Regions from separate parts of the Kitasatospora sp. NPDC047058 genome, predicted to be linked through region 3. Evidence: riboswitches for the same ligand, from Rfam matches in the RefSeq annotation. Region 3 holds a riboswitch; each other region holds the start of a gene.
What was found. A riboswitch is a leader RNA that binds a small molecule or an ion and turns the genes downstream of it on or off. The one in region 3 is predicted to bind cobalamin.
Positions count from the first base shown of each region.

Region 1 (6,325 bases), on a different contig from region 3:
GTAGGCGTCGACGAACTCCAGGGACTGCATCTCCTTGATGTCCGCACCGGCCGCGAACGCCTTCTCCGAGCCGGTGACCACCAGGCAGCCGATCTCCGGGTCCCGGTCGAACTCCGCGGCCGCCGCCACGACTTCGTTCATCAGCTCGGTGTTGAGCGCGTTGAGCGCCTTCGGCCGGTCGAGCGTGATCAGCCCCACCCGGCCCTTGCGCTCGGCGCGGATCGTCGCGTAGGTCATGCGGTGCCCTTCCGGAGGGTGGTGACGATGGCGGAGAAGTCCAGCCCGGCGCCCGCCCCTTCGGCGAACGCGGCGTACAACTCGGCTGCCCTGGCGCCCAGTTCGGCCGGGACGGCGGAGGCCGCAGCCGCGTCGGCCGCGAGTCCGAGGTCCTTGGCCATCAGGGCCGCGGCGAAGCCGCCCGCGTACGCGCGGTTGGCGGGGCTGGCCGGGACGGGCCCGGGGACGGGGCAGTTGCTGGTCAGTGCCCAGCACTGGCCGGACGCGGTGGAGGCCACCTCGAACAGCGCCTGGTGGCTGAGCCCGAGGCTCTCCCCGAGGACGAAGGCCTCGCTGACCGCGATCATCGAGACGCCGAGGATCATGTTGTTGCAGATCTTCGCCGCCTGCCCGGCGCCGGACGCCCCGCAGTGCACGACCCGGCGGCCCATCGCGGCCAGCACCGGTTCGGCCGCCGTGAAGTCGGCGTCGTCCGCGCCGACCATGAAGGTCAGGCTCGCGGCCTCGGCGCCGGGCACACCGCCGGAGACGGGCGCGTCGACGACCCGGTGCCCGGCCGTGCGGGCCAGGTCGGCGGCGATCCGGGCATCCCCGACGGCGATGGTGGAGCAGTCCACGAACAGCGCCCCGCGCGCGGCGGCGGTCAGGCCCGCGTAGGCGTCGAGCACATGCCGCCCGGTGGGCAGCATGGTGACGACCACCTCGGCCCCGGCCGCCGCCTGCTCCGCGGACGCGGCGACGGCGATCCCGTGCCCCGCCGCCCGTTCACGGGCGTCCGCCGCGAGGTCGAAGCCGGTCACCCGGTGGCCGGCCTTGACGAGATTGGCGGCCATCGGGCCGCCCATGTTGCCCAGTCCGATGAATCCGATGCTGTGGGTCACCAGCGCTCCAGGGATGTGGTGGTGGCGGCGAGGCCGAGCTCGCGCTCGCCGCGCGGGGCGAAGTACCGGGCCACGGCGGCGGGCTCGACGGCGCCCAGGGTGGCCGGGCTCCACCGCGGCGAGCGGTCCTTGTCGATCACCTGCGCCCGGATCCCCTCGGCGAGGTCCGGGGTGGAGAGCGCCGCACACGAGGTGCGGTACTCCTGGTCGAGCACGGCCTCCAACGGGCCGAGCGCGCGGGCCCGGCGCAGGGCCGTCAGCGTGGCCTTCACCGCGGTCGGGGAGTTGGCGGTGATCCGGTCGGCGGCCTTCTTCGCCTCGGGCTCCCCGCTGTCCCGCAGCCGGTCGAGGATCTCCTCCACGGTGCCGGCCGCGTAGCAGCTGTCGATCCACGCCCGCTGCCCGGCCAGCGCACCGGCCGGAGCGGGTCCGACGTGCCGTTCGAGGGCGTCGTGCACGGGCAGCCGGGCGAGGTCGTCGAGCAGCGCCGGCACTCGTTCGGAGGGCAGGAAGTGGTCGGCGAGCCCGCACAGCAGCGCGTCCGCGGCACCGGCCGATCCGGCGGTGAGGGCGAGGTGGGTGCCCAGCTCGCCCGGCGCCAGGGCGAGCAGGTACGTGCCGCCGACATCGGGCACGAAGCCGATCCCCGCCTCCGGCATGGCGATGCGCGTGGTCTCCGTGACGATCCGGACGCTGCCGTGGGCCGAGACGCCGACACCGCCGCCCATCACGATGCCGTTCATGACGGCCACGTACGGCTTGGAGTAGCGGGCGATCCGGGCGTTGAGGCGGTACTCGTCGCGCCAGAACTCCTCGACCGCGCCCGGGTCCCCGCCGGTGGCGGCGCGGTGGATGGCGACGATGTCGCCGCCGGCGCAGAAGGCGCGGTCCCCGGCCCCCGTGATGACGACGGACTCGACCCGGTCGTCCTGCTCCCAGGTGTCCAGGGCCTCCGCGATGCGCTGCACCATGGTGTGGGTGAGGGCGTTCAGGGCCGCGGGCCGGTTGAGGACGACGAAGCCGGCCCGGCCCTCGCGCCGGAGGACGACCTCCCCGGGGTCGTTGCCGGCCATCACGCGGCTCCGGTCAGGCCGCGGGCGACGATGACGCGCATGATCTCGTTGGTCCCTTCCAGGATCTGGTGCACCCGCAGGTCGCGGACGATCTTCTCGATGCCGTACTCGGCCAGGTAGCCGTAGCCGCCGTGCAGTTGGAGGGCCTGGTTGGCCACCTCGAAGCCGGTGTCGGTGGCGTAGCGCTTGGCCATCGCGCACAGCTGCGGCGCCCGGGGGTCGCCCCGGTCCAGGGCGGCGGCCGCCCGCCACAGCAGCGCCCGGGCCGCCTCCAGCTCCGTCGCCATGTCGGCCAGCCGGAACTGCAGGGCCTGGGCGTGCAGGAGGCGTGCGCCGAACGCCTCGCGGTCCGCGAGGTAGCCGGTGGCGCGTTCCAGCGCGGCCTGCGCGCCGCCGAGCGAGCAGGCGGCGATGCCGAGCCGGCCGCCGTTCAGCCCGCTCATGGCGATCCGGAAGCCCTCGCCCTCCGCGCCGAGCAGGCGGTCGGCGGGCAGGCGGACGCCGTCCAGCAGCACCTGCCGGGTGGGCTGGGCGTTCCAGCCCATCTTCTTCTCGTTCGGCCCGAAGGAGACGCCGGGGTCGTCGCGCTCGACGACGAAGGCGGAGACCCCGCCGGCCCCCGGTCCACCGGTGCGGGCCATCACCACGTAGATCCGGAAGTCACCCGCCCCGGAGATGAACTGCTTGACGCCGTCCAGCACCCAGTGGCCGCCGTCCCGGACGGCCCGGGTGGCGATCGCCGCCGCGTCGGAGCCGGCGCCGGGTTCGGTCAGGCAGTAGCTGCCCAGGTGCTCGGCCGTGCAGAGGCCGGGCAGCCAGCGCGAGCGCTGCCCGGCGCTGCCGTAGCGGTCGATCATCCAGCCGACCATGTTGTGGATGGACAGGTAGGCGGCGATCGACGGGCAGCCGGTCGCGAGCGCCTCGAAGGCCACCACCCCCTCCAGCCGGGAGAGTCCGGAGCCGCCGGCGTCCTCGCGCACGTAGACGCCGGCCAGGCCGACGCCCGCCGCCTTGCGCAGCACGTCCACGGGGAAGTGCTTGGCCTGGTCCCACTCGACGGCGTTCGGCGCCAGGTACTCGTCGGCGAAGGCCCGGGTCGTCTCCGCGATGGCCCGCTGGTCCTCGGTGAGATCGTGCACGGCGCTCATCCCATCGTCGGCATGGTGAAGCTCGCGCCCTCTTTGACCCCGGAAGGCCAGCGCGAGGTGACGGTGCGGGTGCGGGTGTAGAAGCGGATCGAGTCCGGGCCGTGCTGGTTGAGGTCGCCGAAGGCGGAGCGCTTCCAGCCGCCGAAGGTGTGGTAGGCGATCGGCACCGGGATGGGCACGTTGACGCCGACCATGCCGGTGTTGACCCGGCGGGCGAAGTCGCGGGCGGTGTCGCCGTCCCGGGTGTAGATGGCCACGCCGTTGCCGAACTCGTGCTCGCTGGGCAGCCGCAGCGCCTCCTCGTAGTCGGCGGCGCGGACGACCGTGAGGACCGGGCCGAAGATCTCCTCCCGGTGGATCCGCATGTCCGGGGTGACCCGGTCGAACAGCGAGGCGCCGAGGAAGTAGCCGTCCTCGTGCCCCTCCAGCCGGAAGTCCCGTCCGTCGACGACGAGTTCGGCGCCCTCCCGGACCCCGAGGTCCAGGTAGCCGCGGACCCGCTCCAGGGCGTCGCGGCCCACCAGCGGCCCGAAGTCCGCCGCGGGGTCGTCCGAGCGGCCGACCTTCAGTGCGGCGATCCGCTCGACCAGCTTCGCCACCAGGGCGTCCGCGGTCTCCTCCCCCACCGGGACGGCGACCGAGATGGCCATGCAGCGCTCGCCGGCCGAGCCGTAGCCGGCGCCGATCAGGGCGTCGGCGGCCTGGTCGAGGTCGGCGTCCGGCATCACGATCATGTGGTTCTTCGCGCCGCCGAAGCACTGCGCGCGCTTGCCGTGCGCGGCCGCGGTCGCATAGACGTACTGGGCGATCGGGGTCGAGCCGACGAAACCGAGCGCCTCCACCCGCGGGTCCTCCAGCAGCGTGTCGACGGCTTCCTTGTCCCCGTTGACGACGTTGAGGACGCCCGGCGGCAGTCCCGCCTCCAGGAAGAGCTCGGCCAGGCGCAGCGGCACCGAGGGATCGCGCTCGGAGGGCTTGAGGACGAAGGCGTTGCCGCAGGCCAGTGCGGGCGCGGCCTTCCAGAGCGGGATCATCGCGGGGAAGTTGAACGGCGTGATGCCCGCGACGACGCCGAGCGGCTGGCGCATCGAGTACACGTCGATGCCGGTGCCGGCGTTGTCGGTGAACTCGCCCTTCAGCAGATGCGGGATCCCGGCGGCGAACTCCACGACTTCCAGGCCGCGTTGGAGGTCGCCGTGGGCGTCGGCCACGGTCTTGCCGTGCTCGGCGGAGAGCAGCCGGGCGAGCTCCTCCTTCTCCTGCTCGACCAGTTGCAGGAAGCGCAGCAGCACCCGAGCCCGCCGCTGCGGGTTCCAGGCGGCCCACTCGGGCTGGGCCTGCGCGGCATCGGCGATCACCGCCTCGACCTCCGCCCGGTCGGCCAGCGGCACCCGGGCCTGCACCCGGCCGGTGTTGGGGTCGTACACGTCGCCGAAGCGGCCGGACGTCCCGGCGGTGCGCTTGCCGGCGACGAAGTGGGTCAGTTCACGGACCATCGGTTCCTTCTCTCATCGTGGATGGGGAGAGGAGGAATGGAGGCCGCCGCCGACGGGCGGGCGCGCGGTTGGTGCGGCCCGCGGCGTCACGGTGGCATGACGAACCGTCAGGAAAGGTGGGCCCCGGCGGTCGTCGGCACAGGACAGCCAGGAGCAGCGGAACGGGAGCAGCCCGGAGTCATGCGTGTCGTCTCCATCCTCGTGGAAAACACGGATCACCCGCGGCCGGTATCCTGACTCCCGGATCACCGCACGCCCTCAGGCCTTCCCGGCTGGCTGCCAGTGGCCGTCTCCTGCAAGGACGGACTCCCCGGTCACAGTGGCGGGACCGTGCCGGACTCACACCGGCTTCCCTGACACCGCGGACCTGTCGTCGACCATATAGTTGGACGTCCTAGTAAGTCCAGAGGTCTCGCTGGGCGCGTCGCGCTCCGCTGTACAGCAGTCACCGGTAGGAGTGACCACGCTCGGCAGGCCGTTCGAGCCCAGAACTTAAAGATCAAGCAAGACTCCGGCCGTCGACGGCTGCCGACGGAGTGCGGGCCCTAGCCTGGCGCCGTGACGAGTCGAAATCGAACCTCCCGTACCGGCGCGGCCGCCCTCGTGGCCGCCGGCCTCGTGGTCCTCACCGCCTGCGGCGGCGGCGGTGGCAGCAACAACAGCAACAGCAACAGCAACAGCAGTGACAGCAAGGCGAAACAGGTCGGCTGGTACCGCACGGTCGACGACCTCTGCGCGACGGTGGGCGACCCCGGCCTGCCCGGGCAGCTGAGGAGTTCCATACCGGTGACGAGCGAGGGGATCGCGGACGACCCGTCCAAGACGCTCAGCTGCAGCTACGTCGCCGGTCCGGCGACGGAGGACTGGCGGGTGACCATCGATGCGGTGGTCTTCGAGACGGCCCGCGGCTGCCACTGGCTGGAGGTCGAGGCGGACATCGCGAAGTCTCCGATCGGCGGGCCCAAGCCGACCGAGACGCGGAAGTTCGAGATGACCGACGGCGGGGGGCTCGGCCAGCAGGGCTACCGGTCGTCGGTCCGGCACCCGCTCACCGAGACCATCCCCGGGCCGGTCGACCAACTGAGCTTCAAGTCGGGTTTCTGCGACGGGAATCTGCGCCTGACGGTCGATGTCGACTACAGCGCGGGCTCGGGGATGTCCGCGGACTACCCGGGCGCGCTCGACAAGGCGGAGGAGGCGTCGCGGAAGAAGGCCGCCGAACTGCTCAAGCGGGCGCAGGAGAAGCTGTACGAGCGTGCGATGAGCCCACAGCCGACGGCTTCGTGACGGACGGGCTCCCCGGCTGGGGCCTGTTGCGACCGTGCTGGTCGCAGCCACTCGTCGATGGCTGCGACCAGCACTGTCGCTGCGTGGCGCACCGCCGGCCTTGCCCGCGTCAGCGGACGCGGCCGCGGGGCTTGAGGGGGACGGCAGGGAGTTCGGGGGCGGGCAGCCGGTCGCCGGCGTAGCCGTGGACGTCGCCGAAGCGG
Region 1 is NZ_JBEYVJ010000352.1:64-6,388, reverse strand. It holds gene ABZ885_RS32515 (enoyl-CoA hydratase) at 1-237, opposite strand, end outside; gene mmsB (3-hydroxyisobutyrate dehydrogenase) at 234-1,118, opposite strand; gene ABZ885_RS32505 (enoyl-CoA hydratase/isomerase family protein) at 1,115-2,191, opposite strand; gene ABZ885_RS32500 (acyl-CoA dehydrogenase family protein) at 2,191-3,339, opposite strand; gene ABZ885_RS32495 (CoA-acylating methylmalonate-semialdehyde dehydrogenase) at 3,336-4,835, opposite strand; cobalamin riboswitch at 5,041-5,232, opposite strand; gene ABZ885_RS32490 (hypothetical protein) at 5,394-6,122, shown strand; partial or broken gene ABZ885_RS32485 (pirin family protein) at 6,232-6,325, opposite strand, start outside.
Region 1: another riboswitch for cobalamin. It lies ahead of ABZ885_RS32495 (CoA-acylating methylmalonate-semialdehyde dehydrogenase); the one in region 3 lies ahead of ABZ885_RS14925 (cobalamin biosynthesis protein).

Region 2 (11,274 bases), on a different contig from region 3:
AGATCACCACGGTGGAGGACCCCGAGTGGACCCGCCGCTACCACGACCCCGACCCGCAGCGCCGTGCCTTCGGCGGCCGCGTGGTGATCACCCTGGACGACGGCTCGGTGATCGAGGACGAGCTCGGCGTGGCCGACGCCCACCCGGCCGGCGCCCGCCCCTTCGACCGGCCGGCCTACGAGGGCAAGTTCCGCAGCCTCACCGAAGGCATCGTCAGCGCCGGGGACCAGGGCCGCTTCCTGGCCGCCGCGGCGGCCCTGCCCGAGCTGCGCGCCACCGACCTCGACGAACTGTTCCCCGCCGTCGACACCGAGGCCGTCCGCGCGTACGACGAGACCCTCCCGGAGGGCCTGTTCTGATGCTGCACACCCGCACCACCCCCGCCCAGCGCCGCCGCGCCCTGCGCGAACGCCTCGCCTCCGGGCGGCTGTTGACCATGCCCGGCGCCCTCAACCCGCTCTCCGCCCGCCTCATCCAGGACCTCGGCTTCGAGGCCGCCTACCTCTCCGGCGCCGTCCTCGCCGCCGACCTCGGGCTGCCCGACATCGGCCTCACCACCGCCACCGAGGTCGCCGCCCGCGCCCAGCAGACCACCCGGGTCACCGACCTGCCCGTCCTGATCGACGCCGACACCGGCTTCGGCGAGCCGATGAACGCCGCCCGCACCGTCCAGCTCATGGAGGACGCGGGCCTCGCCGGGCTCCACCTGGAGGACCAGGTCAACCCCAAGCGCTGCGGCCACCTCGACGGCAAGACGGTGGTACCCCGCGAGGAGATGACGCGCCGGCTGCGGGCCGCCGTCGACGCCCGCCGCGACCCGGACTTCCTGCTGATGGCCCGCACCGACGCCCGCGCCGTCGAGGGGCTGCGCGCCGCCACCGAACGGGCCAAGGCCTACGTGGACGCCGGCGCCGACGCGGTCTTCCCCGAGGCCCTCGCCGGCGAAGCCGAGTTCGAGGCCTTCCGCAAGGCCGTCGACGTCCCGCTGCTCGCCAACATGACCGAGTTCGGCAAGGGCCCGCTGCTCGACGCCCGCACCCTCCAGGACCTCGGCTACGACATCGCGCTCTACCCCGTCACCCTGCTGCGCCTGGCCATGGGTGCGGTCGAGGACGGGCTGCGCACGCTCGCCGCCGAGGGCACCCAGGAGTCGCTGCTGCCGCGCATGCAGACCCGCTCCCGGCTCTACGGACTCCTCGGCTACCAGGAGTACACGGCCTTCGACTCGGCCGTCTTCGACTTCACCCTCCCGCCCGGAAACTGACGCACCGGAGGCATCAGCTTCATGACCGAGATCCACCGCGGCCTGGCCGGTGTCGTCGTCGACACCACCGAGATCTCCACCGTCATCCAGGAGACCAACGCCCTGACCTACCGCGGCTATCCCGTCCAGGACCTCGCCGCCCACCGCTGCTTCGAGGAGGTCGCGTACCTGCTGTGGCACGGCGAACTGCCCGACGCGGCACAGCTGGGCGAGTTCCGCGCCCGCGAACGCGCCCTGCGTCCGCTGGACCGCACCACCGCCGAGCTGCTCGCCAGGCTGCCCGAGACCTGCCACCCGATGGACGTGCTGCGCACCGCCGTCAGCTTCTTCGGCGCCGAGGACCCGACCGAGGACGACGGCCGGCCGGCCCGCAACCTCGCCAAGTCCCTGACCCTGCTGGCGAAGCTGCCCACCGTCGTCGCCGCCGACCAGCGCCGCCGACGCGGTCTGGCGCCCATCGCACCGGACCCGGGCCTCGGCTACGCGGAGAACTTCTTCCACATGTGCTTCGGCAGCGTCCCGGCCCCCGAGGTGGTCCGCTGCTTCGAGATCTCCCTCGTGCTGTACGCCGAGCACAGCTTCAACGCCTCCACCTTCACCGCCCGCGTCGTCACCTCCACCCTCTCCGACCTCTACAGCGCCGTCACGGCCGCGATCGGCGCGCTCAAGGGCCCGCTGCACGGCGGCGCCAACGAGGCCGTGATGCGCATGCTGGACGAGATCGGGGATCCGGCGCGCGCCGACGACTGGCTGGACGAGGCGCTCGCCGCCAAGCGCACGATCATGGGCTTCGGCCACCGCGTCTACAAGCACGGCGACTCCCGCGTCCCGGTCATGCAGGCCGCCCTCGACGCGCTGGTGGCCCGCGGCGCCGACCCGGCGGCCGCCCGCCTGGCCGCCCTGCACACCGCCCTGCGCGAGGCGATGGTGGCGCGCAAGGGCCTCCACCCCAACCTCGACTACCCGGCCGGTCTGGCCTACCACCTGATGGGCTTCGACACCCCCGTCTTCACCCCGCTCTTCGTGATGAGCCGCGTCACCGGCTGGACCGCCCACATCTCCGAGCAGCTCGCCCACAACGCGCTGATCCGCCCGCTCGCCTCCTACGACGGCCCGGGGCAGCGGGCGGTGCCGGCCACCGCGTAGCGGTACGGCTCGAACGGCCCGCCCGGCCGGGAGGGCGGCTCGCGCCGCTACCGGACGTCCCGGGCGCGCAGGGCTTCCGCCCCGCCCCGGCGGCCGTCGGCGACGACCGGGTAGGGCACCCTGGTACGCCGGTCCGGGTCGACGGCGAGCCGCCCGCCGGCCGGGGGCCGGGCGCGCTGGGCGCAGTCGGTGCGTTCACAGATCCGGCAGCCGACACCGATGGGTGTGGCGGCCTGCCGGTGGTCGAGGGCGATGCCCTCGGCGTACACCAGCCGGTGGGCGTGGCGCAGTTCGCAGCCGAGGGCGACGGCGAACTCGCTGCGCGGCGCACGGTGGCCGAAACCGCCGTGCGTCACCGTCCTGGCGATCCAGAAGTACCTCTTGCCGTCGGGCATTTCGGCGACCTGGGTGAGGATCCGGCCGGGTGCGGAGAAGGCCTCGTAGACCGTCCAGAGCGGGCAGGTGCCCCCGAGCCGGGAGAAGTGGAAGTCGGTCGCGGACTGGCGCTTGGAGATGTTGCCCGCGCGGTCCGCGCGCAGGAAGGAGAACGGGACGCCGCGTAGGCCGGTGCGCTGCAGGGTGCTCAGCCGATGGCAGACGGTCTCGAACCCGACGCCGAAGCGGGCGCCCAGCAGATCGACGTCGTAGCGCAGTTCCTCGGCGGCGGAGTGGAAGGCGGAGTAGGGCATCAGCAGGGCGCCGGCGAAGTAGTTGGCCAGACCGATCCGGGCCAGGTCGGCGGCCTGGCGGGAGGTGAGGTCCGGCTCCGCCGCCGCCACGAGCGTGTCCAGCAGCGGGCGGTGCTCCAGCAGCGCGAGCTGGGTGGCGAGTTGGAAGGCCCGCCGGCCGTCGGTCAGCCAAGGCGAGAGGCGCAGGGTGCCGCTCGTGGCGTCGAACCGGCGCATCTCGGCCGTCTCCCGGGGGCCGGTGTCGACGACACGGACCCCGTGCCGCGACGCGAGGCGGTCCACCAGGGCGGCGGCGGTGCGGCCGGCGGTGGTGGCCCCCAGACCAGTCGCGGTGCGTTCGGCCTCGTCGTCCAGGGCGGCGATGTGGTTGTGGTGTGCGTAGAAGAAGTCCCGGACCTCGTCGTGGGGTTCGGCCGGCACCAGGGCCGCGTCCTCGGCAGGGTGCCCGAGTTCGGCGACCCTGGTGGCCGCCTCCCGGTACCGGCGGTGCAGCGCGACCAGCGCCCGCGCGACGTCCGGGTGGTCCCGGCTCACCTCCAGGACGTCCTCCGCCGCGACCGCGGCACCGCACGCCTCGTCGGCGAGCGCGGCGCGCAGGTCGGTGGCCAGGCGTTCCTCCCCGGCCTCGGAGAAGAACTCCGGGTCCACCCCGAACACCTCCGAGATCCGCAGCAGTACGGCCGCGGTGAGCGGGCGCTGACTGTGCTCGATCTGGTTGAGGTAGCTGGTCGAGATGCCGAGCTCACGAGCCAGTTCGACCTGGTTCATGCGGTGCTCGCGACGGAGGCGGCGCAGCTTGGCATGGGCGAAGATCTTGTGCCCGGCGGGACGTGCCATGGTGCGTCGCACCCTTCTCTCCGGCGGTCGACAGGAATGCGCGGCTCTTGAAGGCCCGGCCGCCGGGGCGGGCACGGACGTTCCGCCGTGCCCGCCCCTCGGTGGCCCACCCCGTCCGGTCAGCCGGCGAGTTCGTCCCGCAGGCGGCGGGCGGCGGCGACCAGGCTGTCCAGCGAGGCGCGGGTCTCCGGCCAGCCGCGGGTCTTCAGGCCGCAGTCCGGGTTGACCCACAGGCGTTCGGCCGGAATGGCCGCGAGACCGGCGCGCAGCAGGTCCACGGCCTCCTGGGTGCTCGGGACGCGCGGGGAGTGGATGTCCCAGACGCCGGGCCCGACCTCGCGGGGGTAGCCGGCCTCGGCGAGCTCGCCGGCGACCTCCATGTGGGAGCGGGTGGCCTCCAGGGAGATGACGTCCGCGTCGAGGTCGTCGATCGCGGTCATGATGGCGCCGAACTCGGCGTAGCACATGTGGGTGTGGATCTGGGTGTCGGCGCGGACGCCGGAGGTGGCGAGGCGGAACGCCCCGGTGGCCCACGCCAGGTAGGCCGGCCGGCCGGCGGCTCGCAGCGGGAGGGTCTCGCGCAGGGCCGGTTCGTCGACCTGGACGACGGCGGCGCCGGCGGCCTCCAGGTCGGTCACCTCGTCGCGCAGGGCGAGGGCGACCTGGCGGGCGGTGTCGGCGAGCGGCTGGTCGTCGCGGACGAAGGACCAGGCGAGCATGGTGACCGGGCCGGTGAGCATGCCCTTGACCGGGCGGTCGGTGAGGTCCTGGGCGTAGCGGAACCAGTCGACGGTCATCGGGTGCGGGCGGGAGATGTCGCCGGCGAGGACCGGCGGGCGCACGTACCGGGTGCCGTAGGACTGCACCCAGCCGTGCCGGGTGGCGAGGTAGCCGGTGAGCTGCTCGGCGAAGTACTGGACCATGTCGTTGCGTTCGGGCTCGCCGTGCACCAGGACGTCCAGGCCGGCCTTCTCCTGGTAGGCGATGACGTCGCGGACCTCGGCCTCCATCCGTTCCCGGTAGGCGGCGGCGTCGATCCGGCCGGCGGTCAGGTCGGCGCGGGCGACGCGCAGTTCGGTGGTCTGCGGGAAGGAGCCGATGGTGGTGGTCGGCAGCAACGGCAGTCCGAGCCGGGCGTGTTGGGCCTCCGCGCGCTCCGGGTGGGCCTGGGCGCGGCGGGCGTCGTCCGCGGTGACGGCGCCGGTGCGGGCCCGGACGGCCGGGTCACGGGTGATGGGTGAGGTGGCCCGGGAGGCGAGGTCGGCCCGGTTGGCGGCGAGTTCGGCGGTGATGGCGCCGGTGCCCTCGCGCAGGCCGCGGGCGAGCAGGGCGGCCTCGGCGGCCTTCTGCTTGGCGAAGGCCAGCCAGCGGGCGATCTGCGGGTCGACGTCCCGCTCGGCGGTGGCGTCGATCGGCACGTGCAGGAGGGAGCAGGACGGCGCCACGTCGACGCGGTCGGCGAGGCCGAGCAGGGTCGCCAGCGTGGCGAGCGACTTCCCCAGGTCGTTGATCCAGATGTTGCGCCCGTCGACCACACCGGCGACCAGGCGCTTGCCGGGCAGCCCGCCGACGGCGGCCAGGTCGTCGAGGTTGGCGGCGGCGGGCCCGGTGAAGTCCAGCGCCAGGCCCTCGACCGGGGCGTCGGCGAGCACGGGCAGCGCCTCGCCGAGGCGGTCGAAGTAGCTCGCGACCAGGAGCGCGGGCCGGTCGGCGAGGCCGCCCAGCTCGCGGTAGGCGCGGGCGGCGGCGTTCAGCTCGGCGGGGGTGCGGTCCTGCACCAGGGCGGGCTCGTCCAGCTGCACCCAGGTGGCGCCGGCGGCCTTCAGCTCGGCGAGCAGCCGCGCGTAGACGGGCAGCAGCCGGTCCAGGAGGGTGATCGGCCGGAAGTCGGCGGCGACGCCGGGGGCGGGCTTGGCGAGCAGCAGGTAGGTGACCGGGCCGACCAGTACCGGCCGGGCCTCGTGGCCGAGCGCCAGGGCCTCGGCCAGCTCGCCGACCGCCTTGTCCGGGTTCGCGGCGAAGACCGTGTCCGGCCCCAACTCGGGCACCAGGTAGTGGTAGTTGGTGTCGAACCACTTGGTCATCTCCAGCGGCGCGACGTCCTGGGTGCCGCGTGCCATGGCGAAGTAGCCGGCCAGCGGGTCGGCCTCGACCGCGTCCCGGTGGCGGGCCGGGATCGCACCGACGGCGACGGTGGTGTCCAGCACGTGGTCGTAGAGCGAGAAGTCCCCGGTGGGGACCTCCTCGATGCCGGAGTCGGCGAGCTGCTGCCAGTTCCCGCGGCGCAGGTCGGCGGCCGTGGCCAGCAGCGCCCCGGCGGTGACCGTGCCCTTCCAGTACCCCTCGATCGCCTTCTTCAGTTCCCTGCCCCGGCCCTGGCGGGGGTAGCCGTACACGGTGGCCACGGTCGCCGCGGCTGCGGACTTCGCTGTCAAGGGACTCTCCTTCGCGAGCCTGGATCCTCTGGTCCCCGGGGACGGGACGAAGGCGCGAAGGGGTGACGAACCGGACGGACGCCCGCACACGGGGACGGCTCCGCCTGGTATGGTCGCCGACCCGCCCTCGAGGTCACCGGATGGCCGCGCGCGTTCGGTCGCGCACGGGCAGTGGCAGGTCTTCGGACTCGCGGGCACGCCCGCCCTGGATTCCAGGGCGGTCACCTACTGGCCGTCGCTTCCCAGACCCGGCCCGGGCCCAGTGCGTATGACGGCGGTCGTTCCCACTCACCGCTGCGGGGCAGTCCCGGATTCCCACCGGGTTCCCTCTTGCGACGCGCCTGCCTGGCGGGCAGGGCGAACCAGCTGCCAGGCCAGCCTAGAGGAACAATCCCGGCTTCGGGCCGGAGAACCGCTCGAACGTCCGGATGCTGAGACATCGTCGAGGCCGCCGAGCTCCGGGACGAGGCCCGCCGGCGATCGCGTCGGGCGGTGGGCACGCCCTGCCGCCCCGGCGACGGCCGCGCCGGCCCGCAGCGCAGCCGTCAGGGCCGCTTCCCGGACTCCGGGGTCCGCGGCAGCGTTGCACGGATGTCCGCGAGCAGATCGGCGATCCCGCGCCCCGCGGCCAGTCGGGCGCCCGCCGACTCCGCCTGGTCGGCGGGCAGGTGCGCCAGCACCCGCGCGGCCTCACCCAGCAGTTCCTGGCTGCGTCGCAGGTCGAGCCGCATTCGCGCGACCTGGGCCTGTGCCCCGCCCAGCTGACGGCGGGCCGACTCCAGTCCTGCGTGCTGGCCGGGAGTGAGGACGACGACGGCGACGCCGTTCACCGTGGTCGTCCGGGGCTTCTCGCGTTTGGGCACGTGACGGCCTTTCGGTTCAGGTGGACACCGCTTCGGCGGGCCGTACGCCGGTTCCCGGGTCCGCCGGTGCCCCGGGCGCGTCCGGGGTCTCGAACCGCACGGTCGGTTCGAAGTTGGCGCGGCGGGCCGCACGGCGGAAGACGGTGAGCACGGCCGGCCCGACGACGAGGACGGCGGTGAAGGTGGTGACGGCACGGCCGGTGTCCCAGCCGAGCGAGGTGGCCAGGTCGAACAGCAGATAGCGGTGCCACTGCTCGGTGAAGGGCAGGCCCGGCAGGTACGCGATCGAGCTGTTCGGGTCGGTGGAGAACGGCCAGAAGGAGAGGTTGAGCAGGAAGCCGAACAGGTAGCCGGAGAACGCCCCGTAGACGGCCAGCATCGGCACCTCCCAGCGGCGCCGGGCCCGCGGCAGCAGGCCGGCGAGCAGGCCGACGAAGGCGCAGCCGAACATCTGGTACGGCATCCAGGGGCCGACCCCGCCGGTGAGCAGGGCGGAGGCGAAGAGTGAGGTGCAGCCGAGGGTGAAGCCGAAGCCCGGGCCGAAGACCCGGCCGGCCAGGACGAGGACGAAGAACACCGTCTCCACCCCGGCCGTCCCGGCGCCGAGCGGTCGCAGTCCGGCGTTGACGGCGGACAGGACGCCGAGCATGGCGAGCGCCTTGGCGTCGATGCCGCCGGCCGAGATCTCCGCGATGACGACGGCGAGCACCAGGACCAGCAGGGCGCCGAAGATCAGCGGCGGGGCGTAGTTGGAGCCGAACTTTCCGGGGGCGACGACGAACGGCCAGGTGAAGGCGACGAGGCCGATGAAGGCGGCCAGGGCGACGACGACGCGGGCCCGGCCGGGGATCCGGACGGCGGTCATCGGGCGGCCTCCGCGGGTACGAGGGCCTCGGCGACCTGCCGGGTGGTCAGGTAGGGCAGGGGTGCCAGGATCTTGGCGGTCTGCGGGGCGAAGGTGGGCGAGGCGACGATCACCTCGGCGGTGGGACCGTCGGCGACGACCTCGCCCTCGGCCATCACCACGACCCGGTCGGCGGCGGAGGCGACGAACTCGACGTCGTGGGTGGAGACCACGACGGTGCGGCCTTCGGCGGCGAGGGCGTCCACGATGCCCGTGAGCGCCTCCTTGGCCTGGTAGTCGAGCCCGCGGGTCGGTTCGTCCAGCAGCACCACCCGTGGTGCGGCGGCCAGTTGGATCGCCAGGACGAGGGCCAGCTTCTGCCCCTCCGAGAGGTCCCGGGGGTGGCTGCCGTCCGGGATCCCGGGGGCGAGGCGGTCGAGGATCTGCCGCGCGGTCGGCCCGGAGGCCCGATCGGCCTCCAGGTCGCTCTGGGCGAGCTCCTGGGCGACCGTCTCCAGGTAGAGCAGGTCGGTGGGGGTCTGCGGGACGAGACCGACCAGCTGCCGGGCCCGGGCGGCCGGGAGGCGCTTGGGGTCCTCGGCCTTCCCTCCCCCGGCGCCGGTGACCTTCACGCTGCCGCCCTGCCGGGGGCCGGAGCCCTGGAGGGCCCACAGGAGCGAGGACTTGCCCGAGCCGTTGCGGCCCATCAGCGCGGTGACCTCGCCGGCGCGCAGCGACAGGTCGACGTCGCGGACGGCGGCCACCGGCCCGTACCGGACGACCACCCCCCGGGCCTCCAGCACCCGTTCCCCCGCCACCGCTGCCCGGCGCGGCGGAGGAACGGGTACGTCGGTGAGCCGCTCGCGCAGCGGTGCGGCGGCGCGGCGGGCGTCCCGGACGGACAGCGGCAGCGGCCGCCAGTCCGCCAGCCGCCCGAGGCCGACGACGGGCGGCGCGATCGCGGTGTCCCGGAAGACCTCCGCCGGGGGCCCGTGCACGACCGTCCCGTCGCCGGGCAGGTACGCGACGCGGTCGGCGTACTGGACGACGCGTTCCAGGCGGTGCTCGGCGAGCAGGACGGTGACGCCGAGGTCGTGGACGAGCCGGGTGATCGCGGCCAGCACCTCCTCGGCGGCGGTCGGGTCGAGCGCGGAGGTCGGCTCGTCCAGGACCAGGACGCGGGGGTGGGCGGTGAGGACGGATCCGATGGCGACGCGCTGCTGCTGGCCGCCGGAGAGCTCGTACAGGGCGCGGTGGCGCAGGTCGGCCAGGCCCAGCAGGTCCAGGGTCTCCTCGACCCGCTTGCGCATCACCTCCGGAGGGATCGCCAACTGCTCCATGACGTAGGCCAGTTCCTCCTCCACCGTGTCGGTGGTGAAGCCGGCCAGCGGGTCCTGGCCCACCACGCCGACCACGTCGGCGAGTTCGCGCGGCGGGTGGTGCGCGGTGTCCCGGCCGTCCACGGTGACGCGGCCGCGCAGGGTGCCGCCGGTGAAGTGCGGCACGAGGCCGTTGACGGCGCCCAGCAGGGTGGACTTGCCGGCGCCGGTGCGGCCGACCACCAGGCAGAGTTCGCCCTCCGGGATGTGCAGGTCGACGTCGCGCAGGACGGGCGTGGTCTCGCCGTCGTACACCACGCTCACCCGGTCGAATCGGATCACGTGCTCACCTCGGAGGTCGTGCGGTCGGAGCGGGTGCCGGTGCCGGCCGCGCCGCCGGGGCGCGTCGCCGGGCGCGGCTCCGGGACGGCGGCGGACCCGGGCGTCCGGCCGGGCGGCGGCGAGACGATCCCGGCCGTGCCCGCCAGCAGCAGGGCCAGCACCGGGACGAGCGGCAGCGCCGGCCAGGTCAGCGGGTACAGGGAGGGGTTGAGGTCGGTGGCGTCGTAGCCGACCGTGGCGAATAGCAGGACGGCGGCGACCACGCCGCAGCCGGCCACGCCCCACTCGGCCGCCCGCCAGCGGTCCGGCCGGTAGGTGGTGCGCCGCACCCGGCGCCCGCCGAGGAGGAGGCCCGCCACGCTGAGCACCGCACCCGCGAGGAAGGCCGGCAGTCCGAGCGCGGCGGGGGCCGTTCCGTCCAGCAGCCCGTACACGCCGGCGCACAGGCCGCACATGCCGAGCAGCATCAGCGCGCCGGTCAGCCGGCGGGAGCGGCGGGACGCGGTGCCGGAGCGCCCGTACCCGCGCGAGTCCATCGCGGCGGCCAGGTGCAGCGACCGCTCCAGCGCGTCCTCCAGGACGGGCACCACGATGCTGCGCAGGGCGCGTACGCCCTTGCGCTGTCCGGCGCGCAACCGCCGCGCGCGGGCGACGCGTTGGACGCTCTGCACCAGCTGCGGCGCGACGCTGAGCGACACCGTGACGGCGACGCCCAGCTCGTACAGCGCGCCGGGCAGCACCCGCAGGGCCCGCTTGGGGTTGGCGAGGGTGTTGGCGGCGCCGATGCAGCAGATCAGGCAGGCCAGCCGCAGCCCGTCGAAGGCCGCGGAGAGCGTGGCCTCCAGCGAGACCGGGCCGCCGATCTGGATCCCCGCGTACCAGGCGGGGGTGGGGATGTGCGGCAGGGAGAAGAGCAGGTGGTCGTGCGGGGTGATGCCGGTGGCGAAGACGCAGCGGAAGACCACCCGGATCGCCACCACGGTCAGCGCCACCCACAGGTAGTAGGTGAACCCGCGTGCCCACGGGGCCTCGGTCCGGCGGGCGGTCACCACGTAGCCGAGCACCGCGAGGACCAGGAGGAGCAGCAGCGGGTTGGTGGTGCGGCTGGCCGCCGTCGCCAGGGCGAGCGCCCAGGTCCACCAGGCGAGCGGGTGCAGGTTCCGCGGGGCGCGCCGGCCCCCCGCGCCGCGCCCGGGGGCGGCGGACGGGGATCCGGCGGTGTGCTTGTCGGGCATGGTCACCGGATCACTCGGCCCGGCGCCGGCGGCGTGCGGTGATCACGGTCGCCACGCCCAGGGCCACCACGAGGACGGACCCGATCACGGCGGGGACCATCGACCCGGCGTCGTGCGCCGCGTCGGCCATCGGCGGGGCGTTCACCACCCCGCCGGGGACGGCGGGGGTGGCGGTCGGTGCGGCGAGGGCCTCGGTGGCCAGGGGCGGCTGCTCGCTGGGGATGTCCGTCGGCGGCGCGGTGGGCGTCTCGACCGGCACCGGCGTGGCGGGCACCGGCGTCGGCTCGGGCGCGCCCGGCG
Region 2 is NZ_JBEYVJ010000063.1:1,141-12,414, reverse strand. It holds gene ABZ885_RS12970 (MmgE/PrpD family protein) at 1-359, shown strand, start outside; gene prpB (methylisocitrate lyase) at 359-1,264, shown strand; gene ABZ885_RS12960 (bifunctional 2-methylcitrate synthase/citrate synthase) at 1,286-2,410, shown strand; gene ABZ885_RS12955 (short-chain fatty acyl-CoA regulator family protein) at 2,458-3,936, opposite strand; gene metE (5-methyltetrahydropteroyltriglutamate--homocysteine S-methyltransferase) at 4,056-6,371, opposite strand; cobalamin riboswitch at 6,548-6,703, opposite strand; gene ABZ885_RS12945 (hypothetical protein) at 6,917-7,234, opposite strand; gene ABZ885_RS12940 (ECF transporter S component) at 7,251-8,099, opposite strand; gene ABZ885_RS12935 (ATP-binding cassette domain-containing protein) at 8,096-9,739, opposite strand; gene ABZ885_RS12930 (CbiQ family ECF transporter T component) at 9,736-10,974, opposite strand.
Region 2: another riboswitch for cobalamin. It lies ahead of metE (5-methyltetrahydropteroyltriglutamate--homocysteine S-methyltransferase); the one in region 3 lies ahead of ABZ885_RS14925 (cobalamin biosynthesis protein).

Region 3 (11,274 bases):
GAGGAGTACCGCATCGCGGAGTGAACCAGTGCTCCCGACCGCGGCGCGGTGACGCTCCGCGGTCGGGACCGCCGGCCCGGTGACGGCCGGACGACGGGCGTGCGGGCCCGTCCCCGGCACCCGAGCCGTGCCCACCACGACCCCGGCCTGGTCCGCCTGGGGCCCCGGCACGGCTCCCGAAGCGGCCGCAGGGCGTACAGCTGCTGTCACGCGCCTTGCGGCCGCTTCGGCGCACCCTCGTACCCGTTCCGGACCGCCGACGGCGCCACGCCGCGCCCGGTTCTGCCGGCGCGCGCGTTGAGACAAGAGTCACCAGCCCCGTCCGGACCCTTGGGAACCGGACCGGGCCGAGCTACGGTCGTATACCAAGGAGGCGCGGTGCCTCCTCGTGCAGGACACATGAACGAGCAGGCGGGTTGCCCACCCACCGTGTGCTCCCGATAGCATCCACCGGGACAGCAGCCGTCCCTTATTACCCGATCCCCGCGGTGGCCCCCGTCCAGCGGCCATGATCCCCCGCGACTAAGGTCTTCGATGCCCATCAGCCCGTCCCCTCACACCTCCGTCACGGACCGCGATGCCCTCGCAGCCACGACGGCCGGTCGGCGACCCCGCGTGACCATCGCGCGCGGAGCCACCCCCTGGTTCGTCCCCACCCTCGCCACGGCCGCCGTGACCACCGCCCTCACCCGGCGCAGTGGCAAGTGGGCCCTGGCTGCGGTACCCGCCTGCGCGCTCGGCGCCGGCATGCTGTGGTTCTTCCGCGACCCCGAGCGTGAGATCGGCACGGGCAGAGTGATCTCCCCCGCCGACGGCGTGGTGCAGAGCATCGACGCCTGGCCGGACGGCCGCACCCGGGTGGCGATCTTCATGAGCCCGCTCAACGTCCACGTCAACCGGGCGCCCCTGCCCGGCACGGTGACGTCGGTCGAGCACGTCGCGGGCGGCTTCGTGCCCGCGTTCAACAAGGACAGCGACCAGAACGAGCGGGTCGTCTGGCACTTCGACACCGAACTCGGCGACATCGAGATGGTGCAGATCGCGGGGGCCGTGGCCCGCCGGATCGTGCCGTACATCGACGCCGGGACCAAGGTCGAGCAGGGCGACCGGATCGGTCTGATCCGCTTCGGGTCCCGGGTCGACACCTACCTGCCGGCCGGCGTCGAGGTCGGCGTCGAGGTCGGCCAGAAAACCACAGCCGGGGTGACACGCCTTGACCGTGACTGATCCTGAGACGATCGTCGGCCTGGACGACGAGGAGACGGCCCTGCGCCGGCGCCGCTGGGCGCGCGACCGCGAGCTGCGTGCTCCGCGCTCTCCGCAGCACCTGTCCACCGCCGACTTCCTGACCCTGGGGAACGCCGTCTGCGGCTTCCTGGCGATCTACTCGATCACCACCGGGGTCCTGGTCCCGCACATCACCAACCCGGACGCCGCGCCGGACAAGCACAGCGCCGCCACCGCGGTGACGCTGCTGCTGATCGGCTCGATGTGCGACCTCTTCGACGGGCTGGTGGCGCGCAAGCTGCGCTCCTCCGCCCTCGGGGCCGAACTCGACAACCTGGCCGACCTGATCAGCTTCGGCATCGCGCCGGCCTACTTCGTCGCGGTCTGGGGCATGGTCTCGCCGGGCTCCAACAGCCGGCTCTCGGCGCTGATCGCGCTGACCGTGCTGCTCGCGGTGGTGCTGCGGCTGGCCCGCTTCTCCGCCGTGAAGATGCGGCCGGGGGTCTTCCAGGGCATGCCCTGCCCGATGGGCGCGATGACGGTGATCGCCATCGTGCTGCTCGACCCGCCGTTCCTGCCCGGTCTGCTCGCCATCTTCGGCGCGGCGTACCTGATGGTCAGCCGGATCGAGTACCCGAAGCCGCAGGGGCTGCTGGCCACCGCCACGCTCTGCTGGATCGTGCTCTCGATCGGCTGCCTGGCGGCCTGGGCGACCGGCGCTCCCGGCGGCGACCTGCTGCTGCACGTCGGCGCCTTCGCCCAGATCGCGCTGGCCGCGATGGCCCCGCTGCTGGTCATCCGCCGCAAGGTGGGCCAGAAGGTCGGGGACGTGCGGGCCCGCCGCGCGGAGTCGCGGCTCGGCTGATCCCCGCGGACGTACGACGAAGGGCCCGGATCCGGTCATCGGATCCGGGCCCTTCCGCATGCCCGCTCACGGTCGTACCGCGTCGTCCCACACCGTCCCGCGTCCACCGTCCCGCGTCGTCCGCAGGAGGCTCCGGGTGGTGCCGCCGAGCCTCAGGCACCGCCGCGGTGGACGCTGAAGGCCGAGCGGCGGGCCGCACGGGCCACGCCCGGGTCCGGGTGGACCCCGGAGACGGCGGTCAGCACGGAGGCGGCCCGGGGGTGCCCGGACTGCCGGGCGCGGGCGAACAGCCGCACCGGGTCACCGGCCGAGGCGCCCTCGACGTGGCCCACCAGCAGCTCGGTCTCGCCGTGGTCGAGCACCGCGGCGGCGGTGTCCACCCAGAGCCAGGCGGCGTCGTCGGCGCCCAGCACGTCGGCCGGGGAGACGCCCTCGTCCGACTGCTCGGCCAGCCAGAGCAGCGCGTACGGGCGCAGTACCGGCTCGTCCACGGCGGCCCGGACGGCCTGCTCGGCGGTCGAGCCGGCCACCCGCAGCGCCTCGAAGGCGAGGCCGCGCACCAGCGCGTCGTCGCCCTGGGCGGCGTCCAGCAGCTCGGCCACGGCCCGGTCGGCCGGACGGGCGGCCACCCAGGCCCGGAACTCGGCGCGGGCCGGGCCCGGCGAGTAGTCGGCGCAGGCGTTCAGCAGTTCGAACGCGCTCTGCTCGATGTGCCCGGCGGCGGTCTGCGCGACGGTGCAGATCTCCTCCAGCTTGGCCCGCACCGCCCAGTGCCCCAGCGGGGACAGCTCGGCGGCGTCGTCCTTGCGGACCACGGCACCGACGGCGGCCAGGCCGTCGAGCATCCAGTCCAGGACGGCGGCGACGTCCGAGGGCGCGGCCGGGGTGTCGATCTGCGGCTCGCGACAGGTGCCGCGGACGGCCGAGACGGCGGAGGCGGCGTGCGGGACGGGCGACAGGCCCAGCCCGCCGGTGCCGCCGCCGGCCACCCGGCGCTCGTCCAGGCCCCGGCGCAGCAGCTCCAGCAGTTCGCTGTCGGCCACCGGGGCGGCCACCAGGTGCAGGAAGGAGAGCAGCTGCGGCGCCTGGTCGACGGCCTGCCCGGCGAGCACCGCGAAGACGCCGCGCAGGGCGGCCGGCGGCACCGGGGCGAGCAGCGTCCAGGCGTCGAACAGCGCCGACCAGCCGCGGACCACGGCCTCGTCGTCGTGCTCCCAGGCGTGCAGGCGCCAGCCGGGGGCGGCGCCGCCGTCCCGGGCCTCCACCAGGCCGACCAGCAGGGCCTGGCCCCAGGCGTTGGCGGCGGCGCCCACCGTCATGGCCAGGGCGCGGCCGGCGGCGCGGGCGTCGTCGGGGAGCAGTTCGCCGCGCTTGTCGACCTCGGCGAGTTCGCCCGCCCAGCGGGCGATCCGGACGGCGTCGACCAGCATCCGGCGGGCCAGCGGAGCGAGCTCGGCGGGTGCGGGGAAGCCCTCCGGCACCGGGACCCGGCCGCGGCCGGGGGCGGGTACGGGGCCCCGTCGGCGGGGTACGCCGGAGCCGCCCGGCCGGGCGCCGGCGGGGCGGTGGGCCGTGCCGGGGAGACGGGTCACCGTCGCACCGGAGCCGATCGTCGGCGGGAGCGGGGCATCACGGTCGCGCGGGTTCCGAGACGTCACGTCGAGCAGTCTTCCCCTTGTACCGGCCTTCTGTCACATCCGGTTCGCCCTCGGCGCCGGGCGGCGGGCGCGGGGGGTTCACAAGATCGGGCAACAATCGGGCAACAGAGGCAAACCGCCTGGCCGGATCTGTTTGGCGCGACCACGTCAGCTTCGCCCCTGCCCGGCCCCCGACCCCGGGGGCCGGGCTCAGAGGTGCGGGGTGAGCCAGCGGCGCAGGAGCTCCTCGTAGTGGGCCGGGTCGGCGTTCCAGAGGGCGGCGTGGTCGCCGCCGGGGACGGCCTGGAGGCTGACCACGTCGGGGCGGCGCCCGGCGAGCCGGCCGGCGGCCCGCCACGGGGCGACCGGGTCGTCCGGGCCGTGCAGGACGAGGGTGGGCACCCGCAGGTCGGTGCCGTCGGCGATCCGGGCGAAGTCGGCCAGGTCGACGCCGGTGCGGCCCTCCGCCGCGAGCGCACCGAGCTCGGCGGCGGCGCCCCGGTAGCCGGCCCGGGCGGCGTCCCGGCGGGCGGTGGCCGGCAGGTCGAGGACGGGCGAGTCCAGGATCAGGCTGGCGATGGAGGAGGACCAGGCCGAGCGGGCCGCGGTGTGCAGGGCGATGGTGGCGCCGAGCGACCAGCCGTAGAGGATGACCCGCCCGGCGCCGGCGTCCAGGGCCAGCCGGACGGCCGCCTCGACGTCCCGCCACTCGGTCTCGCCGAAGTGCCCGAGGCCGTCCGGGGAGGGCGGCGCGCCCTCGTCGCCGCGGTAGGTGACGGAGAGGACGGGCAGGCTGAGCCGGTCCAGCAGCGGGAGCACCGGGAGGGTCTGCTGCCGGTCGGCACCGCTGCCGTGGACCAGGATGACCCAGGCGCCGCGCTTGCCGTCGAGGTACCAGGCGGGGAGGGCGCCCAGCTCGCCCTCGGCGGCGGTCTCGCTGAACGGCAGGCCGAGCGCCGAGGTCGGGTCGCCGAGGTACACCCGGGGGGTGAAGCGGACCTCGGTGCCGGCCTTCAGGACGCCGCGGTCGGCGCGGACCAGCCGCCGGGTGACGCCCTGCTCGTCGCTGCGCAGCACCTCGTCGACCACCGCGTGGCCGTCCCCGCCCCACTCGACGGCCCAGCGGCCGGGGCGGCTGCTCTCCGGCGTGCGGGTGAAGGTGACGCGCCCGGTGGCGAGGCTCTGCACCAGGACGGGGCCGGCGGCCCGCTCCGGCGCCGCCGTGGGGCGGACGAGCCGCTCGGAGGCCCGGCGGCCGATGACCAGCACGGCGACCCCGGTGCCGACGGCGGCGGCCGCAACGGCGGCTGCGGTTCCCCAACGCATATCGCTCCCCGCTCTGTTGGTCGCGGACTGGGCAGTGTGCCCACCAGTCCACTCGCGGCGGCGCCGTCCGGCCACCGGACACGGCCGTCCGGGGCATGCCCGGGACGGGGCGCAGGGCCGGGCCACGGGCGCGGCGCGGACGGGGAGTGCGGACGGGGGGACGCGGAAGGAGGACGGCCGGGAGTACGGGCGGGAGTACGGGCGGGGGCCACGCGCAAGGAGGATGGCCGGGGGCCGGGCCGCTCACGCCGGGATGTCGGTCTCCAGCGGCTCCAGCAGCTCCCAGAACCGCTCGCCCAGCGGCCTCTCCGGCTCGCGCGCCGCCGGGGCCGGCGAGCCCCAGCTGCCGGCGCCCCAGTGCGAGGAGACCTGGTACTCGTTCTGCAGCACCGTCAGGACGGGCGCGAGGTCCTGCTCGGGCACCGGCACGATCCGCGCGATGGCCCGGACGTGCGCCTGCCAGCGGCCGTCCACGCACTGCCGCAGCCGCTGGTCGAGCTCGCCCCCGCGGCCGGTCACCGCGACCAGTTCGCGCAGCGTCAGGCCGAGCACCCGGGCCAGCGCGTACGTCTGCTCCCCGTCGCCGTCCCAGCGGCCGGTGGCCTCGGCCTCCTGGTAGTGCCGCAGCCCGATGCCGATCCGGCGGGCCGCGGTCTCCTGGCCGAGCTCGCGGGCCACCCGGAAGTCCCGCAGCCCGGCCGGGCGGACGCCCATCAGCTGGGCGGCCGGACACCAGAGCGCGCGGGCCAGCGCGATGAACTCCTCCTCGGTCGGGCGCAGCTCGCCGCTCTCCCAGCCGAGCACGTGGGCGGGCAGCAGCCGGACCCCGTGGGCGGCCATGCCCTCGGCCACCTGTTCCGGGGTCAGCCCCAGCCCGGCGCGGTGCGCGCGGGCGGCCGCGGGCGAGAAGGGCACCGGGGGCACGGCAGGTGGCTGTCTGCGTCGCATGGCACCCGACGGTAGGCGTCGGCGCTCCGGCCCCCCAGCCGCCGAACGCACGAAGCGCGACTCTAGGGGTCTACAGGCCGCTGGACGATCGCACAGGCTGTCATGCCCCTGCGGGGGGTCGTGATCAGAGATAGCGACGGCCCGACCGGCGCGCGGCGCGTGTGATGAACCCCTCCGTGACCTTGGTTGACTCCTGCTCCGGGCGCGTGATGGGATCCTTCAGCCAATACGGAGGCATGCAGAGGAAGCCGGTGCGAGTCCGGCGCGGTCCCGCCACTGTCACCGGGGAGCACGTCCGGATCCCTTCCTCGCCCGCCGACGGGCAGGAGGGACCCTCACGGCAGGCCGTCAGAAGCCGCCGGAAGGCCCGGGGTGCGTCCGACCCGGAAGCCAGGAGACTCTCGCCCCCGGTACGTCGATCCAGGGCGCGGACCCTGAGTGAGGACACGCACGCCATGCAGGCTGCCCCGCCCCGCCGAGCCCTCTGCTGCCCGTCGTGCGTCCGCTGACCCGCGCCGCCGCCTTCGCGGTGGGCGCCGTCGCGGGCTACCTCGCCGACGCCCGGTACGCCGACCCGCGCCGCGGCCACCCGGTGGCCGTCTTCGGCAGCGCGGCCGGCCGGCTGGAGCGGCGGATCTGGCGCGACGACCGGGCCGCCGGCACCGCCTACACCGCGCTCTGCGTGGGCACCGTCGCGGCCGGCGCGGTCGTCGCCGACCGGCTGCTGGGCCGCCGCCCGCTCGCGCGGGCCGCGCTGGCCGCCGCCGCGACCTGGACGGTGCTCGGCGGCACCTCGCTGACCCGGGAGGCCCGGACCATCGGCCGCTCGCTCACCGCGGGCGACCTGACGGCGGCCCGGGAACGGCTGCCGCACCTGTGCGGACGCGACCCGAGCGCCCTGGACGAGCAGCAGCTGGCCCGCGCGGTGGTCGAGTCGGTCGCCGAGAACACCGCCGACGCGGTGGTGAACGCGCTGGTCTGGGGCGGGCTCGCCGGTACGCCGGGCCTGCTGGCGTTCCGCGCGGTCAACACCCTGGACGCGATGGTCGGTCACCGTTCGCCGCGGTACGCCCGGTTCGGCTGGGCCTCGGCCCGGCTGGACGACGTGGCCGGCTGGCCGGGCGCGCGGCTGACCGCGCTGCTCACGGTGGCCGCCGCGCCGGAGCCCGCCACCGCCTGGCGGGTCTGGCGGCGGGACGGCTCCGCGCACCCCAGCCCGAACGCGGGCCAGGCCGAGTCGGCCTTCGCCGGCGCGGTCGGCGTCCGCCTCGGCGGGACCCTGCGGTACGGCGCCAGGGTCGAGCACCGGCCGGTGCTGGGCGAGGGGCTGCGGCCGGTCGGGGTGGACGACATCGAGCGGGCCTGTGTGCTCTCCCGGCGGGTGAGCGCGCTGGCGCTGGGTACGACGGTCGCCGGGCACCTGCTGCTCCGGGCGGCCCTGGGCGGGAGAAGGGCATGAGCGTGCGCAGCACGGTGGCACCCACGGCCGGGGGCCGGGGAAGGATCGTCGAGGGGTGCGCACGCGCGACCGCCCCTGCCGGACCGTGGGGGCACCCCCGGCCGGCGGCCGAGGGAGAGGTGGGGTCATGAGCAACGCGCTGCTGGTCGCCGGGACGACCTCGGACGCGGGCAAGAGCGTGGTCACGGCCGGCATCTGCCGCTGGCTGGCCCGGCAGGGCGTCGGCGTCGCGCCGTTCAAGGCGCAGAACATGTCGCTGAACTCCTTCGTCACCGCCGACGGCGCCGAGATCGGCCGGGCCCAGGCGATGCAGGCGCAGGCCGCCAAGGTGGAGCCCGAGGCGGCGATGAACCCGGTGCTGCTCAAGCCGGGCGCGGACGGCCGCAGCCAGGTGGTGCTGCTCGGCCGGCCGGTCGCCGAGGTGGGCGCGCTGGACTACCGCGAGCGCAAGCCCGTCCTGCTGGAGCGCGCCCTGGAGTGCCTGGCCGACCTGCGCCGCCGCTACGACGTGGTGGTCTGCGAGGGCGCCGGCTCGCCCGCCGAGATCAACCTGCGGGACCGGGACATCGCCAACATGGGCCTGGCCACCGCCGCCGGCCTGCCGGTCGTGGTGGTCGGGGACATCGACCGCGGCGGGGTGTTCGCGGCGATGTACGGGACGCTGGCGCTGCTCTCGGCGGAGGACCAGCGGCACGTGGCCGGCTGGTTCGTCAACAAGTTCCGCGGCGACGCCCGGCTGCTCGCCCCCGGCCTCGACATGCTGCACGAGCTGACCGGCCGTCCGGTGCTGGGCACCCTGCCGATGCTGCCGGACCTCTGGCTGGACGCCGAGGACTCGCTCGACCTGTCCACGGTGGTCGACCGCACCGCCGGGCGCGGACCGCTCGGCGCGGACGTGCTGCGGGTGGCCGTGGTGCGCTTCCCCCGGCTCTCCAACTTCACCGACCTGGACGCGCTGGCCCAGGAGCCGGGCGTGCTGGTCCGCTGGGCCACCCGGCCCGAGGAGCTGGCCGACGCCGACCTGGTGGTGCTGCCCGGCACCCGGGCCACCGTCGCCGACCTGGCCTGGCTGCGCGAGCGCGGCCTGGAGCCGGCGCTGAAGGCGCGGGCGGCGGCCGGGCGGCCGGTGCTCGGGGTCTGCGGCGGCTACCAGATGCTGGCGCACACGATCGTGGACGAGGTCGAGTCGAAGGCGGGGGCCGTCGAGGGCCTCGGCCTGCTGCCGGCGCACGTCCGGTTCGGCGCCGCGAAGGTGCTCGCCCGGCCGGTCGGCGAGGCCTTCGGGCAGCGGGTCGAGGGGTACGAGATCCACCACGGGGTGGTGACGGTCGAGGGCGGCGAGGCCTTCCTGGACGGCTGCCGGGTGGGGGCCGTGTGGGGCACGACCTGGCACGGCGCGCTGGAGAACGACGGGTTCCGGCGCGAACTGCTGCGCGAGGTGGCGCGGCTGGCGGGCCGGGCGTTCGTGCCCGCGCCGGACACCTCGTTCGCCGCGGCGCGCGAGGCCCGGCTGGACCGGCTGGGCGACCTGGTCGAGGAGCACGCGGACACCGACGCGCTGTGGAAGCTGATCGAGGGCGGGGTGCCGGCGGCCGGATCGCTGCCGTTCCTGCCGCCCGGGGCCCCCTTGGAGAATCATGAGTGACGTCCGCTACCCGTTCACCGCGATCGTCGGCATGGCCGACCTGCGGCTCGGGCTGCTGCTCAACGCCGTCTCCCCGGCCGTCGGCGGCGTGCTGGTGCGCGGCGAGAAGGGCACCGCCAAGTCGACCATGGTGCGCGCGCTGGCCGGCCTGCTGCCGTCCATCGACACCGTCGAGGGCTGCCGCTTCGCCTGCGACCCGGCCGCGCCGGACCCGCACTGCCCGGACGGCGCGCACGCCGGCCTCCCGGGCGCCGAACGCCCGGCCCGGCTGGTCGAGCTGCCGGTCGGCGTCTCCGAGGACCGCATCGTCGGCTCGCTCGACCTCGAACGGGCGCTCGCCGAGGGCGTCAAGGCGTACGAGCCGGGGCTGCTGGCCCGGGCGCACCGCGGCGTGCTCTACATCGACGAGGTCAACCTGCTCCAGGACCACGTGGTGGACCTGCTGCTGGACGCCGCCGCGATGGGCCGCTCCTACGTCGAGCGCGAGGGCGTCTCGGTGCGGCACGCGGCCCGGTTCCTGCTGGTCGGCACGATGAACCCGGAGGAGGGCGAGCTGCGGCCGCAGCTGCTCGACCGGTTCGGCCTGACCGTCGAGATCGCCGCGACCCGGGAGCCGGCCGAGCGCGCCGAGGTGGTCCGCCGCCGGCTGGCGTACGACGCCGACCCGGCGGGCTTCGCCGCCCGGTTCGCCGAGGAGGAGCGGGAGCTCGCCGGACGGATCACCGCGGCGCGGGAGTTGCTGCCCAAGGTCGAGCTGACCGACACGGCGCTGCGTCAGCTCACCGCGGTCTGTGCCGCGTTCGAGGTCGACGGCCTGCGGGCGGACATCGTGATGGCCCGGACCGCCGTCGCGCTGGCCGCCTGGGCGGGGCGCACCCGGGTGCTGGAGGAGGACGTCCGCAAGGCCGCCCAGCTGGCGCTGCCGCACCGCCGCCGGCGCAACCCCTTCGACGCGCCCGGGCTGGACGAGGAGCAGCTGGACCGGACGCTGGAGGAGCACGCCCAGCCGGAGGAGCCCGCAGCCGAGGACCTCGCCCCCGAGGACGACGCGCCGGAGGACCCGTCGCCCGAGGGCCCGGACGACGACGGCCCCGGCGACGGCGGACCGGACGACGGCGGCGGAGGTGCCCCCGAGCCGGCCGGCCCGGACGCCCCGGCCGGCGCCGACACCCCCGCACCCGCCCCCGAGGAGGCCCCGCAGGAGCCCGTACCGGCCCAGCACCCCGCCCCCGTCCGGGAGACCGCCCCGGTGGCGGCCGGCGAGCCGTACCGGACCCGGCTGTTCAAGGTCGACGGCACCGGCAAGGGCGCCCAGGGCCGCCGCTCCCCCGCCGAGACCGACGGCGGCCACACCATCCGCGCCCGCCGCCCGCAGGGCCGGCTGGCCCGGCTGCACCTGAGCGCCACGCTGCAGGCCGCCGCGCCGCACCAGGTGGCGCGCGGGCGGTCCGCGCGGGCGCTGGTGCTGCACAAGGACGACTTCCGCGAGCAGGTCCGCCAGGGCCGGGAGTCCAACCTGGTGCTCTTCGTCGTGGACGCCTCCGGCTCGATGGCCGCCCGGCAGCGGATGACCGCCGTCAAGGGCGCGGTGCTCTCGCTGCTGATGGACGCCTACCAGCGCCGCGACAAGATCGGCATGATCACCTTCCGCGGCGCCGCCGCCGAGCTGGCGCTGCCGCCCACCTCGTCCGTCGAGGTCGGTGCGGCCCGGCTGGAGTCGCTGCCCACCGGCGGCCGGACGCCGCTGGCGGCCGGGCTGCTGCGGGCGCACGAGGTGCTGCGGGTGGAGCGGATGCGCGACCCGCACCGCCGTCCGCTGCTGGTCGTGGTGACCGACGGCCGGGCCACCGGCGGCCGGGACGCCGTCGCGCAGTCGCACCGGGCGGCCGGGCTGCTGGGCGCGCAGGGCGTGGCGAGCGTGGTGCTGGACTGCGAGTCCGGCCCGGTCCGGCTCGGTCTGGCCCGCACCCTGGCGGCCCGGCTCGGTGCCGCCGCCGTGACCCTGGACGAGCTGCGCGCCGAGGGCGTCGCCTCGCTCGTCCGCGAGAACCGCTCCACCACGACGATGCGAAAGGCGGCCTGATCCGCATGCCCAAGGGTGTCCCCGAGAGCGTTCCCGACGACGGCCTGACCACCCGCCAGCGCCGCACGCTGCCGATCACCGCCG
Region 3 is NZ_JBEYVJ010000077.1:4,837-16,110, reverse strand. It holds gene ABZ885_RS14955 (acyl-CoA dehydrogenase family protein) at 1-24, shown strand, start outside; gene ABZ885_RS14950 (phosphatidylserine decarboxylase) at 535-1,227, shown strand; gene ABZ885_RS14945 (CDP-alcohol phosphatidyltransferase family protein) at 1,268-2,092, shown strand; gene ABZ885_RS14940 (hypothetical protein) at 2,245-3,750, opposite strand; gene ABZ885_RS14935 (alpha/beta hydrolase) at 3,940-5,055, opposite strand; gene ABZ885_RS14930 (transcriptional regulator) at 5,299-6,003, opposite strand; cobalamin riboswitch at 6,189-6,425, shown strand; gene ABZ885_RS14925 (cobalamin biosynthesis protein) at 6,500-7,462, shown strand; gene ABZ885_RS14920 (cobyric acid synthase) at 7,590-9,107, shown strand; gene ABZ885_RS14915 (putative cobaltochelatase) at 9,100-11,190, shown strand; gene cobO (cob(I)yrinic acid a,c-diamide adenosyltransferase) at 11,196-11,274, shown strand, end outside.